DNA from 3 places in the Acidihalobacter sp. genome. Region 2 is predicted to be linked to each of the others. Evidence: predicted binding sites of a transcription regulator. Region 2 holds the regulator's gene; each other region holds the start of a gene.

Region 1 (4,493 bases), on a different contig from region 2:
TGCTGCGGCTCGATCTGGGTATCTTCACCATGCAATTCGTGCTGACCGCCAACTTCGTGATCCTGCCGGTAGTGCTGGCAAGGATGACCGGTCTGCCGTCGGCCGAGCAGTGGGGGGTCTATCTGCCCGTCATGCTGATCGCGTTCATTATCATGCTGCCGTTCGTGATCATCGCGGAGAAGCGGCGCAAGATGAAGTCGATCTTCGTATCCTCGATCGGCGCGTTGGTGCTGTGTGAGCTGATGTACCTGTTCAGTGATCACTCGCTGGCCGAGATCATCGCGGTCATGCTGATTTTCTTCACTGCCTTCAACACGCTGGAGGCTACGCTTCCCTCGCTGGTGGCGAAGTTCTCGCCGCCGACCCGCAAGGGAACGGCCATGGGGGTGTATTCGACCTCGCAGTTCCTCGGCATCTTCGGCGGTGGTGCGCTGGGCGGCGCCGCCTATGCGCGCTGGGGGGTGGACGGTGTGTTCCTGATCAGCGCGGCGCTGGCCGCCGTTTGGCTGCTGTTCGCCAGCAGCATGCGCAATCCGCGCTATCTGACCAGCTACGTATTGCATATCGAGGGCGTGCTGCAGGAGCATGCTCGCAGTGCGGAAACCGCGTTGACGAGGATTCCCGGGGTGGCGGAGGCTACGGTGGTGCCGGATGAGGGGGTGGCCTACCTGCGCGTCGATCGCAGTGCGCTGGACGAGGAGCAGCTGCGCGCATTTTCGCTGGCCGGCGCATAGCGTAGAATGCGGAACTTTGCCGTTCGGCATCTGCAGCACCGAACGGGCGCATGAACTACGGAGGCAGGGCTCATGGCCAGCAGAGGCGTCAACAAAGTCATTCTTATCGGCAACCTCGGAGCCGACCCGGAAACCCGCTATATGCCCAGTGGCGGAGCGGTGACCAATGTCCGGCTGGCTACCAGCGAGAGCTGGCGCGACAAGAACACCGGCGATACCCAGGAACGTACCGAGTGGCACCGCGTAGTGTTTTTCAATCGCTTGGGCGAGATCGCCGCGGAATATCTGCGCAAGGGCTCGCAAGTCTACATCGAGGGCAGCATTCGCACCCGTAAGTGGCAGGGACAGGACGGGCAGGACCGCTACACCACTGAAATCGTCGCCAGCGAGATGCAGATGCTCGGCGGGCGTAGTGGCGGCGGCTCGGCCGATTTCGATGCGCCTCCTCCCCCCGCTCAGCAGTCCAGACCGCAAGGTGGCTCGCGTCCGCCGGCGCAGCAGCCGCCGGAGCCGGATCCGGTCGCGGATTTCGACGACGATATCCCGTTCTGACGGTAGCTCGAACGAAACGCACACAAACGAAAGGCCCACCTTGCGGTGGGCCTTTCGTTTGTGTGCGTTTCTCAGGCGCGTCGTAGTATGCTGGGGCTTGTATGCGACCGCACGGAGCAAGCAGTCTCTGCCGGGACTATGCTCGATATCAAGAACAAAGCGCCATAACGTCGGGCGGCAGCGAAACAAGTGCTTCTTGCAGAAGTAGAATTTAGTCAAGGATCTGAATGTCCAGCCGTTATATGAATCATAAGAGCCGATAGGGAACAGGCCGGAAAACAAGAGGTGGGATGGTCTGTAAGACGGAAGGGGGCCGACGCAGCCATTTGATCGGTAGGTTCCAAGAGGTCACTACTGTCGATAGAGAGCATCCGGAGCTACGCGGGACAATTCGCCATAAGAATGTGCATCGTCGCGTTTGTTCAGGAGTCACTGCGATCTGATCAGAAACAGCGTAATGGAGTATCGGGAGGGATAGAAATGCCGAATTTGTGGAATGGTTTGTCGCTGCGCTGGAAACTGGCGCTTCCACTGCTTCTCATCGCGCTGGTGAGCGGTTCCGCGATGTTCCTGGGGCGCGAGCTGACCGTGGAACTTGGCCAGAATACGGTTCGGATCGGCTCGGTCTATCTGCCTGCCGCTGATCTGGTGCTGCAGGCGGACCGTGATCTCTACCAGGCGCAGGATGCCGAGCGGACCATGCTGATTATTGATCCCACGAGCGACGCGTTCAAGAAATTGAACCAGTTCCGGCTGGAAAACATTCAGCAAGCCGTGGATAGAGCGGCGAAGTTCGCCAGCCTGGTCAAAGTGCTTGGGATGAACACCGAAATGGCAGGCTGGAACAAGGATCTGCCGGCATGGAAAAAGCTTTCGGACGAGGTCGTCGCTGCGCTGCGGGAAAATACAGACGCCAGCCGGGCGAAAGCGCGCGCGCTCAGCCAGGGACAGGCTGACGATGCGTTTCAGCGGGCGCGGGAACACCTCAACGTCCTGACCGAGAAGGTGGAGAAGCGTGCCGCTGGGCTCGTGGCGGCCGCAGGCGCCACCAGCCAGTACGCCGGGCTGGTTTCGTTTATCTCATTGGTCCTGGTCGTTGGTCTTTGTGTGTTGATCGCGCTGTTTTTCCCGTTGTTGATCACGCGGCCCTTGAGTCTGATGATGGCGCGGATACAGGACCTGAACAGCGGCCGCGGTGACCTGACTCTGCGTTTGAACGTGATGCGCAAGGACGAACTTGGCCGCCTGGCGGGTGGTTTTGACGATTTTCTGGCGATGATGCAGGACATCATTTCACGCATCACGGGCAATGTGTCGCAGCTCAGTTCGGCGGCCGAGCAGCTCACGGCCACCAGTACGCAGTCGCAGGACACCGCCGACGGCCAGCATGCGGCCGCAGATCAGGTCAGCGTTGCTTCCAATGAATTGACCGTGACGATTCAGGAAATCACGCACAACCTCAATCAGGCGGCCGAATCCGCATCCGTTGCGGACGATGAGGCGGGGCGTGTCAAGCAGGTCATGCTGGGCACCCTGGATGCGGTGCGCGCGATGGCGGGTCAGGTCGGTCAGACGGTGGATCAGGTGCAGGTGCTGGAGCAGGAGGCTGACAACATCAGCGGGGTGCTGGACGTCATTCAGAGCGTGGCCGAGCAGACCAACCTGCTTGCTCTGAACGCAGCCATTGAGGCTGCACGGGCAGGCGAGCAGGGACGCGGATTCGCGGTGGTCGCTGATGAAGTCCGTATGTTGGCTAACCGTACGCAACAGTCGACCGAGGACACGCGCGAGATGATCGAGCGGCTCCAGCAGGGCTCGCGTACGACCGCCAAGTCCATGACGACCGGACAGGAGAACGTCGAAGGGGCGGTCGGTCTGGCCGAGGAAGCGAGTCAGCGCCTTGAGTCCGTGGTGGAGAAAATCGGGGCGATCAGTGAGATGAATCGGCAGATCGCCTCCGCCACCGAGCAGCAGTCGCAGACGGTGGAGGATATCAACCGCAACATCGTCGACATCAGTGAGCGGGCCGCCAACGGGGTCGGCGCTTCCCGCGATGTGCGGGCGGCCAGTGACGATCTGGCCAGAATGGCTGCCGAGTTGCATGAACTCGTGGGGCGGTTCCGGGTGTGATGGCGTGCCTGCGGGCGATTCCTGGAATCGCCCGCAGGTCCCGGCTTGGGCCGGGCCATGGATGGTCGCGCTATCAGTTCGAGTTAACACCTGCCGTCGGAATTCGCCTTCCCGCTTGCCATACAGCGAGAGTTCGTCCCTGATCCGGATTCCCAGCGCCGCCTAGAGAGCGTCCCGGTTCGTGCTGCTCGCGAATGAATCGCGGCAAGGCACTCGCTCTTTTATGAAAAATCGCTGCTGTCCCGCTGGCGCAGCCAGTCCTGCCCGAGCGTCCTGATCAGCTCGTTCTTGGTATGGGTGTACATGGCGCTGCTCTGCCCGCGCAGGGCGCAGGCGTGATTGCTGTGCAGCAATGCCTGCAGTGGGGTGTCTTCCAGGCCCTGGCCGGTGATGTAGCGCTGCACCAGACACGATGAACGCACGAAATCCTCAATCAGGTCTGGCCAGCGCGTCAGCGCGGCAAGCTGCTGGTCCCAGAGCAGGAAGCCGGCCAGGGCGCCCAGCGGCGTGCGAGGGTGCCGCGGATCGATGCTGTAGACGAATCGCTCGTGCCACGCCGGGAATTCGGCTGCGGGCATGGGGCGCGCAATGCCGTAGCCCTGGCCGTGGTCCGCGCCGAGAATCGCGGCGGCTTCCAGCAGGCCATGGCTTTCAAGTCCTTCGACGGTTACGGGGACGCCGAAGCCGTGAGCGAGGCGGGTGAGGTGATAGATGAATTCGAGTGCTCGCTGCGGTGTTCCGAGGGTGTTGCGCACCAAACCCTGGTCGATCTTGACCTCGTCGAAGGCGATGCGGTCCATGCGCAACAGGGAACTATGGCCAGAGCCGAGGTCATCCTGCACGATGGAGAATCCGGCCCGGCGGAGTTCCGCGAGTCGCGAATCGCGCTTGGCGAGATCGAGTGGTTCATGCGACTCAAGGACCTCGAGTCGGAGTTGGGATGCCTCGGTTTCGCCGGCCTGTAGTATGGCGAGAAGGCTGTCGAGGTACGCATCGTCGCTTAGGCCTTCTGCCGGCAGGTTCAGGCTGACCGACACGTGCAGGCCACTGTCGCGCCAGCGGCGTGAATCGCGGCAT
Region 2 (4,493 bases):
CAGCAGGTCGGAATCAGCGGGATCGCGCTCGAGATCCAACAACTGGCCGCCGAGGCCATCCAGGATTTCACCGGCTTCGATCAAAAAATCCTGCAGCAGTTCGTCGTCCGCCCCGATACTCATGTATTTCCCCTTGCCATACCGCAACGCCTGCCAACCAAAGCGCCGCCGTTGTCGATGAAATCAACGTTCACAGCTAAGCCGCGGGCACGGATACGCCAATCGTTCTTCAGAATCAGAAACCGAGACTGGACAACAGATCGTCGACTTCATCCTGACCGTGTACGACGTCAGCCTTGTCCACGCCCGGCACGGCCGGTCCGTAACCATGGCTGTCATTCTTGTTTTCGGCCGCAGTCGGGATTTCTTCAGTCGTACGGGCCATGCGCTCGCCGGCGACCCGCACCAGACCGACCAGTCCCTCTTCGACTTCCTGCACCAGATCGATGACACGGCGGATCACCTGGCCGGTCAGATCCTGAAAATCCTGCGCCATCATGACCTCGGAAAGCTGCGCGGAAACGGCGACGCTCTCTTCCTTCGCGCACCCCAGGAACTCGCTCAATTCGCGGCTGAGTTCACGGAATTCCTGCACATCCAGTTCGCGGCTGCGAAAACGCTCCCAGCTCTGCGCAAGTTCACCCGAACGGTCGCTGATACGGCTCAGGCGGGGCATGCTGTCCTCGATCGCATTCAGCGTCCGGTTCGCGGCCTGTTCGGTCATGGTGACCACGTAACTGAGCCTCTCCTTGGCGTCGGGGATATCGGTTTCGGTGATTTCGCTCAGACGCGAATCCATGCGAAAACTGTTCAGCGCTTCGTGCAGCTGGCGCGTCAGGCGTCCCAACTCATTGAACAGGCTTCGCTCGTGCTGGGCGCCCAGCGTGTCCAGCAGCGTTGCCACTTCGCTTTCATCGCCGCTCTCCAGCGCGCTCACCAGATTGCGCGCCACCTGCAGGCGGTCGTCCGTACTTTCCGACTGATTGTTTTCCTGATCGCTCACGACATCACCCTTCCAGACGCTCGAAGATTTTTTCAATTTTTTCCTTCAGCGTCTCCGCCGAAAAAGGCTTGACCACATAGCCGTTGACACCGGCCTGCGCCGCCTCGACGATCTGGTCCCGGCGCGCCTCCGCCGTGACCATGAGCACCGGTAGCGAGGCGAGCTTCGGGTCGGCCCGCACAGCCCTGAGAAGCTCGATGCCCGGCATCTTCGGCATATTCCAGTCGGTGATGAGGAAATCGTATTTGCCGGTCTGCAGCATCGGCAACGCACTGGTGCCGTCATCCGCCTCTGCGGCGTTGTTGAAGCCCAGTTCGCGCAGGAGATTCTTGATGATGCGACGCATCGTCGAAAAATCATCCACGACGAGAATCTGCATGTCCTTGTTCACAAACACACCTCATTGTTTTGATTCATGTTTCGGACGTTGCTTGGCGCCCAACAGGCCGGAATCCGATCACGCTAACACGCTGTAGACGCAGCGCTAGCCCCGCCAGTCGACCATCCTCGCTCGCAATCGCACCAATGCCTGACTGTGGATCTGCGATACCCGCGATTCGGTCACGCCCAAGACCTCACCGATCTCGCGCAAATTCAGCTCGTCGTCGTAGTACAACGACAGCACTAACGCCTCACGCTCCGGCAAACCGGCAATTGTACTCGCCAATGCCTCTCGAAAGTCATCATCCGCCAGCGCCTCATACGGATTATGTCCGCCGCCAGGCAATGTCGCGTCGCGACTTTCGCTTTCACTCTCGCCCAGCGAGTCATTAAAACTGAACACCTGATGGCTTGACGCATCGCGTGCCCATTGATGGTATTCATTCAGGTCGACACCCAGTTCCTCCGCGATCTCGGCATCGCGCGCCGCACGGCCGACACGATTCTCCACTGCACGCACGGCAGCAGACAACTCGCGCGCCTTGCGGTGCACGGAGCGCGGCGCCCAATCGCTGCGCCGCACTTCGTCCAGCATGGCGCCGCGTACTCGGATGCCGGCATAAGTCTCGAAGCTAGCTCCCTGATCCGACTGGTAGTTACGGGCCGCTTCGATCAACCCCACGATCCCCGATTGCACCAGATCGTCGACCTGCACATTGGCGGGCAAGCGGTGGATCAGGTGATAAGCGATACGCTTGACCAGCGGAACGTGTTGCGCCACCAGCCGATCGACATCCTGCGTATCACTCACCGCATACATGCTCAATCGCCCCACAGTGCTTCGACTGCCGATGGCGCGTTCAGCAAACGCTCGACAAAAAACTCCAAATGCCCCCGTGTGCCGCTCTGTACAGGCCAGTTATCGGCACGCAGAGCCAAATTCTTGAATGCGCGGCCGGAAGGGCTGCCCGGGTACATTTCCACCACCGCGCCCTGACGCTGCACGGCCTGACGCAACATCGGATCTTCCGGGACCGCCCCTATGTAGTGCAGGGTCACGTCCAAAAAACGACCGCACACAGCCGCCATCTTGCGGTAGAGGACATTGCCTTCCTGTCCGTCGCGCACCCGGTTGGCCAGGATATGGAAACGCCCGATGCCGTGTTCGCGACTGAGCACCTTGATCAGCGCATAGGCGTCGGTCATCGAAGCCGGCTCGTCGCAGACTACGACGATGACCTCCTGTGCTGCGCGGCTGAAACTGATCACCTCGTCGGAAATACCCGCCGGGGTATCGACCACCAGTACGTCCAGCGGCACGCTCAACTCACTGAAGGCTCGGATCAATCCGGCATGCTCGGCCTGCGAGAGACCGGCCATGCGCGACACGCCCGATGCCCCCGGCACCACCTGAATCCCCCGCGGCCCCGACACCAGGATTTCGTCCAGAGTGCACTCGCCGCTGATGACGTGCGACAGATTGGCGGTGGTCTGCAGACCGAGCACCACGTCCACATTGGCCAGCCCCAGATCCGCATCCATCAACATGACCTGGCGGCCGAGACCGGCCAATGCGGTGGCCAGATTCACCGAAACGTTCGTCTTGCCCACGCCGCCCTTGCCACTGGTCACGGCGAGTACCCGCACCGGTTGCGACTCCCGCACCCGCTGCAGGCCCTGAGCCTGATCTTCGGCCTTATCCGGCATAAGCATGCTTCGAACTCCTGTCATTGCCTCGTGCACCGACCATGCTCCAGTCTTCGCTGCGGCGGCGTTTGGCCAGTTCCACAGCCTGCCCCAGCAGTCGCTGCAGCCGCGCCGGCTCGAGGTCCTCCGCGATGCGCTGCCCAGTACCAAGATAGCTCAAACGCAGGCCTCCATATCCGATCAACGCCGAAAACGGCTCTCCCAGGCTCTCCGCCTCGTCCAGCTTGGTCAAGACGACGCCACTCAACGGCGCCTGCCCGAAACGCCGCAGCGTCTCACCCAAGGCGCCGCGCGCCATATTCGCGGCCAGCACCATGTACAGACGCACTTCGGGCACATCAGCCAACGCCTGCAACTGTTCCTGTAGATGTTCGTCCCGAGGTGACATTCCAGGAGTATCGATCAATATCAGACGCTTGTCGTTGAGACCTGGCAGAAGGCGGCGCAGTTCCTCGGCGCATTCGGCCTGATAAACCGGGACGCCGAGCAACTGGCCCAGCGTCGTCAGCTGGGCATGTGCGCCGATGCGGTACCCGTCGGTACTCACCAGGGCCACATGACCGCGTCCATGGCGGATGATGTAGCGCGCAGCCAGCTTGGCCAGGGTGGTCGTCTTGCCGACGCCCGTGGGCCCGAGCAAGGCGATAACGCCACCATCCTGCACAATCTCATCGTTGCCTAGATGCAGGCGGTCGGCCAGCGTCGCCAGCGCATCGCGCCATGCATGTCGAAAGTCATCCGTGGGTGGACCGGCTTCTGCGATGGCCCGTGCCAGATCGGCATCCATCCCCATGCGCTCGAGTTGACGCACCACCTCGGCCTGGCGCGGGCGCTCACGCGCGAACTCACTCCAGGCGATGCGCGCCAGCTGTCCTTCCAGCAGATCGCGCATCGATGCCAGCTCGCGCCGTAACGCGCTCACCGTCGCGCTGTCGTCCTCCTCGGCACTTGGCTTCGCAACCTTCGCCGGCTGCTCCGTCCGCGGCCAGGGTGCATCCTCGCGCAGGCTTGCGGCAACCGCAGGGGTAGCGGCTTTGGGTGCGGCAGCCGGCAAAGCCGCGGCTGCCCGCGGGGCCGGCTCGCTGCGCCGCGTCATGTCCGCGACCAACTCGGCGTCGAAATCGACTGCCGCCATCAACTCGATGCCGCCGTCGACCTGACGGCTGGAAAGTATCACCGCATCGGCGCCCAGCGAATCGCGCACCAAGCGAATCGCCTGACGCATGTCCTGAGCCATAAAGCGTTTGATCTTCATTCGAACCCCTCAAACCCTTCCCCAAGGAAGGCCTCAGACAAGGCCTTCCTCATGCCGCGCGGCCCGGCGAGGTACCGCCGGACTCTCCGCCAACGGTGGCCACGATGCGCAGGCGCTTGTTGTCCGGAATTTCCGTGAACGCCAGCA
Region 3 (4,493 bases), on a different contig from region 2:
GGACAACGCCAAGCTGATCGAGTGGGTGGCCCAGTTCACGACCCTGGTGCCGGCGGCGATCCTGTATTTCCTCTATGAAGTGCTCGCCTCGGTGGTGATCGGAGTGGTCATGGGGCTGATCGGCTACCGCCTCATCCATGTGTTCCATCTGGAGACGTTTCCGGAGGTCTACTCCTTTGCCCTGGCCTTCGGCGGTTTCGCCATCGGCGAGTGGGCGCAGGCTTCGGGCTATCTCGTCGCCACGGTGATCGCGCTCGTGCTCGGCAACCACGAGCTGTTCTTCCCGCGCGAGGACCGGGTGGAGAGGGCCTCGCGCGTGATCACGCACGAACACCACTTCAATGAGACGCTGGCCACGTTGGCCACCGTGGTCATCTTCATTCTGCTCGGTGCCGGTATCGACCTGCAGAACCTCTGGTCCTCGCTGTGGGTGGGCATCGCGGTGGCGCTGGTCGTGGTGTTCGTTGCGCGCCCGATCGCCACGCTGAGCATCCTGCCGCTGCGCCGCTGGTCCCTGCGCCAGTACGGTTTCATGGCGCTGGAAGGCCCGCGCGGCGTGGTGGCCTCGGCGCTGGCCGGCTTGCCGCTGGCGCTGGGTTTGACCTATCACGACCAGCAGATGATAGGCTGGGGCGAATCCATTCTCGCGGTGACGGTGATCACCATCCTGGTCTCGGTGATTCTGGAAACCCTGTGGATCGGCGTACTGAACCGGCGCTGGCTCGGCGGGGAGCTGGACAAGCAGGGTTGAGCGCTGGTCGCTGCTCACGCGATCCGGAAATGTCCAATCAGTTCGCGTAGCCGTGCGGCCAACTCATCCAGTTGGCGGCTCGCGGATTCGAGTTGCTGCGTGCCGGCGGCAGTCTTGTCGGCTACCTGGTTAATGGCGGCGATGTTGCGATTGATCTCCTCGGCTACACTGCTCTGTTCGGTGGCGGCGGTGGCGGTGGCGGTGGCGGTGGCGATCTGATTGTTCATGTCGCTGATGGTGGCGACCGCTGCGGTGATGCGGCCCAGCGAGCTGCGCGCCTGGCCCGCTTGTTCGACCACGTCTTGCGCTTCCCGGGCACTCTTGCCGATGGCTTCGGTCACCTCCCGCGCGCCGTTCTGCAGGTTCTCGATCATGCCGTGGATCTGGCCCGTCGCCTCCTGTGTGCGGGCTGACAGACCGCGTACCTCGTCTGCGACTACGGCAAAGCCGCGACCCTGTTCGCCTGCCCGCGCCGCTTCGATCGCTGCATTCAAGGCGAGCAGATTGGTCTGTTCGGCGATACTCCGGATGACGTCGAGTATCTTGCCTATTCGCTCACTGTCCTGACCCAGGCGATCCATCATCTCGCTCGCGGCGCTGACCTCGCCGGCCAGGCGTTCGACGGTTTCGGTAGTCTGGCCAACCAGTTGCCGGCCGCTGTCGGAGGCCTCGTCGGCATTGCCTGCCGCGGCGGCCGCTTCCGCGGCATGGCGTGCGACTTCGTCGGCGGCAGGACGGTGAAGCCGCCCCATATCCGGTGTTTTATCTTTACATCGAACAGCCGTTTGAACATCGGTTCCTCGTGGCGCGCGGCCTGTTATTCGAGCTTCGTTTTAGCGATTCACGTATATGTAACTATCGGCCGCGCCCGGTGCGGCTTTAGACTCCGTCATGGACGCGACAGGATTATGGGCTCCCGGAGGTAGACGCTTAAACGGCCGATATATGCCCTGGCAACGGGACCGGACGTTCGGTATCGTGGATTTGCGATGCGCTGCATGCACATGCGGGTGTGTTGCGATGTATCCCTCGACTCAGGGGCGGCGCTCCGCATGGAGCGGGCTCCGTGACATGGCGCAGGCCGGTTCTCGAAAGTGCAAATTCCACTCATCGACTCGCACTGTCACCTGGACGACGCGGCCTTCGCGGTGGACCGGCCGGCAGTGCTCGAGCGTGCCGCCGCCGCCGGCGTGCGCGCGGTCGTGCTGCCGGCGGTCAGTGCGCGCTATTGGCCGCGTTTGCGCGAGGTCGCGGCCGGTTGCGACGGCCTGCATGCCGCGTATGGTCTGCATCCGATGCTGCTGCCGGAGCATCTTCCGGAGCATCTGGCCGAACTCGAGCAATGGCTGGAGCGGGAGCGGCCGGCGGCGGTCGGCGAATGCGGCCTGGATTTCTACGTCGAGGACCTGGATCGGCAAGCGCAGCTCGAATACTTCGTCGCCCAACTGCGATTGGCGCGCGATTTCGACCTGCCGGTCATCCTGCACGCCCGGCGTGCCGTCGACGAGGTGCTCAAGTACATACGGCGTTATCCGGGGCTGCGCGGGGTGGTGCACAGTTTCTCCGGCAGCCTGCAGCAGGCCCAGCGCCTGTTCCAGCTTGGTTTCAGGGTCGGGCTGGGCGGTCCGCTGACCTATCCGCGGGCGCAGCGCCTGCGCAGCGTTGCCGCACGGTTGCCGATCGAGGCGATCGTGCTGGAGACCGATGCGCCCGACCAGCCGGGGCTGGCGCAGCGCGGCCGGCGCAACGAACCGGCTTTCATCGTCGAGGTGCTGGAGACGCTGGCGGATTTGCGCGGCGAGATGCCCGAGGCGGTAGGCCGCGCCACAACGCAGAATGCACGCGCGCTGTTCGGCCTGCCGCCGGTGTGAAAATACCCTATACTCGCGCGCCCATGGACAAGGAACCGAATAGCGTCGATCCGGCGCAGGAACGCACCGCCATTCTCGTCGGCACGGCCGGGCTCGAACGCCTGCGCGCCGCGCGAGTGCTGGTGGCCGGCCTCGGCGGCGTCGGCGGTGCCGCGGCCGAGGCGCTGGCGCGGGCCGGAGTTGGGCACATGACCCTGCTCGACCACGACGTCGTCGCGCCATCCAATCTCAACCGCCAGATCGTCGCCCTGCACTCGAGCGTCGGACGCGGCAAGACGCAGGTCATGGCCGAGCGCGTGCGCGACATCAATCCGGCGGCGGAACTCGATCTGCGCAGCCGCTTCCTGCGCCCGGAGGATGCGCCGGAGCTGATGGCCGAGCAGCCTTACGACTACGTGCTCGACTGCATCGATTCGATCGCCTGCAAGGCGGCGCTGGTGCTGGCGGCGCAGCAGGCGGGCCGGCCGGTCATCTCCAGCATGGGGGCGGGCGGGCGCCTGGATCCGACCCGTATCCACGTGGCCAAGCTCAATCAGACCTCCCGCTGCGGTCTGGCGCGCGAGATGCGCAAGACGCTCAAGCGGCTCGGCGGCCAGTTGAATTATCCGGTCGTCTATTCGGACGAGGAGGCGGTCAAGGGGCTGCCGCATCAGCCGGTCGGCGGAGACGTTCCGGGCCGTCCGCGGGCGGTAAACGGCACCATCAGCTATCTCCCCGCGCTGTTCGGCTTCACCCTGGCCGGCTATGTGGTCAAGTCTCTATTACAAGACCTTATGCCATGATTAGCTTGGAAATTTTGCTGCCGAGCGCAATTTCCACTAAGCTAGCCGCGCTCTCTGGGTCGCAACAGTCGACCCGCATCTATAACTACTCAGTCGACCGCAATGGAAAATGGCCTGATTCTCGCGGGCGTGGACGGTTCCCAGAATTCCCTGCTGGCCGTCGGCGTCGCCGCGCGCATGGCTTCGTTGATCGGCGCCCGCTTGGGCCTGGTCCATGTTCTCGACGAGCCTGTCCTGGGGTACTGGGGCGGATTGCACAATCGCATGGCCGAGGACGTGCGCGAAGAAGCCGAAAAAACGCTGGCGGACGTCGCACAACGTGTGCAGCTCGTCTGCGGCATGACCCCGGAAATCTTCATTGAGTCCGGCCTGCCGGATGACGTCATACCGCAGGTCGCGGCACGCGAGCCGGGCGTCATGATGGTGATCGTCGGTCGCCATGGTCTCGACGGCGAGCATCACGCCCGCCTGCTCAATCCGCGTACCGGACATATCGCCGCACATCTGGCGGGCCATCTGTCGGTACCGGTGATGTGCGTGCCGCCGGACGTGGCCTCCTCGCAGATCTGCGAGGCCATCGACCAACTCCGCTCCGCCACCTGATCGCGAGAGGCCAATCAGCGTCATGGATATCTTTCTGCCCATTGCCCACATGGATATCAACCTGCTGCTGATCATTGTGTTCGGCGGCGTGGTCGGTTTCCTCTCCGGGTTGGTCGGGGTCGGCGGCGGCTTTCTCATCACTCCGCTGCTGATTTTCGTTGGCGTGCCGCCGCTGGTCGCCGTGGCCACCGGCGCGGCCCAGATCGTCGGCACCTCCGCCAGCGGCAGCTATGCGCACTGGCGTCTCGGCAACGTCGATATCCGCATGGCTTTCGTGCTGCTGATCGGCAGCTGGAGTGGCGGCGCGGTCGGCGTACACATCGCCAAGGTGCTGGAGGCCGGTGGGCATTTCGGCACCATCGTCACCTTCCTCTACGTCGGCCTGCTCGGCTTTGTCGGCATCAGCATGTTGATCGAGTCGCTCAACGCGCTGCGCGGCGCCGGCAAGAAACAGAAAAAGGACGTCAAGGGCGAAGGCGGAGGGTG

The links. The regulator FliA, encoded in region 2, starts transcription of late flagellar genes. The targets are predictions, from matches to a motif close to GCTAAAGTTNNNNNNNNNNCNGCCGATA.
Region 1: the regulator FliA is predicted to act here: its motif matches at 1,500-1,527, upstream of P8014_RS11300 (methyl-accepting chemotaxis protein).
Region 3: the regulator FliA is predicted to act here: its motif matches at 1,608-1,635, upstream of P8014_RS05630 (methyl-accepting chemotaxis protein).

Annotation. Positions count from the first base shown of each region.
Region 1 covers NZ_JARRQY010000029.1:19,141-23,633, forward strand. The annotation lists gene P8014_RS11290 (MFS transporter) at 1-734, shown strand, start outside; gene ssb (single-stranded DNA-binding protein) at 807-1,286, shown strand; gene P8014_RS11300 (methyl-accepting chemotaxis protein) at 1,689-3,416, shown strand; gene P8014_RS11305 (EAL domain-containing protein) at 3,638-4,493, opposite strand, start outside.
Region 2 covers NZ_JARRQY010000010.1:87,465-91,957, reverse strand. The annotation lists gene P8014_RS04955 (chemotaxis protein CheA) at 1-123, opposite strand, end outside; gene P8014_RS04950 (protein phosphatase CheZ) at 236-1,003, opposite strand; gene cheY (chemotaxis response regulator CheY) at 1,008-1,382, opposite strand; gene P8014_RS04940 (RNA polymerase sigma factor FliA) at 1,488-2,204, opposite strand; gene P8014_RS04935 (MinD/ParA family protein) at 2,207-3,097, opposite strand; gene flhF (flagellar biosynthesis protein FlhF) at 3,081-4,346, opposite strand; gene flhA (flagellar biosynthesis protein FlhA) at 4,396-4,493, opposite strand, start outside.
Region 3 covers NZ_JARRQY010000011.1:76,536-81,028, forward strand. The annotation lists gene P8014_RS05625 (sodium:proton antiporter) at 1-751, shown strand, start outside; gene P8014_RS05630 (methyl-accepting chemotaxis protein) at 766-1,503, opposite strand; gene P8014_RS05635 (TatD family hydrolase) at 1,846-2,622, shown strand; gene P8014_RS05640 (tRNA threonylcarbamoyladenosine dehydratase) at 2,646-3,404, shown strand; gene P8014_RS05645 (universal stress protein) at 3,507-4,007, shown strand; gene P8014_RS05650 (sulfite exporter TauE/SafE family protein) at 4,030-4,493, shown strand, end outside.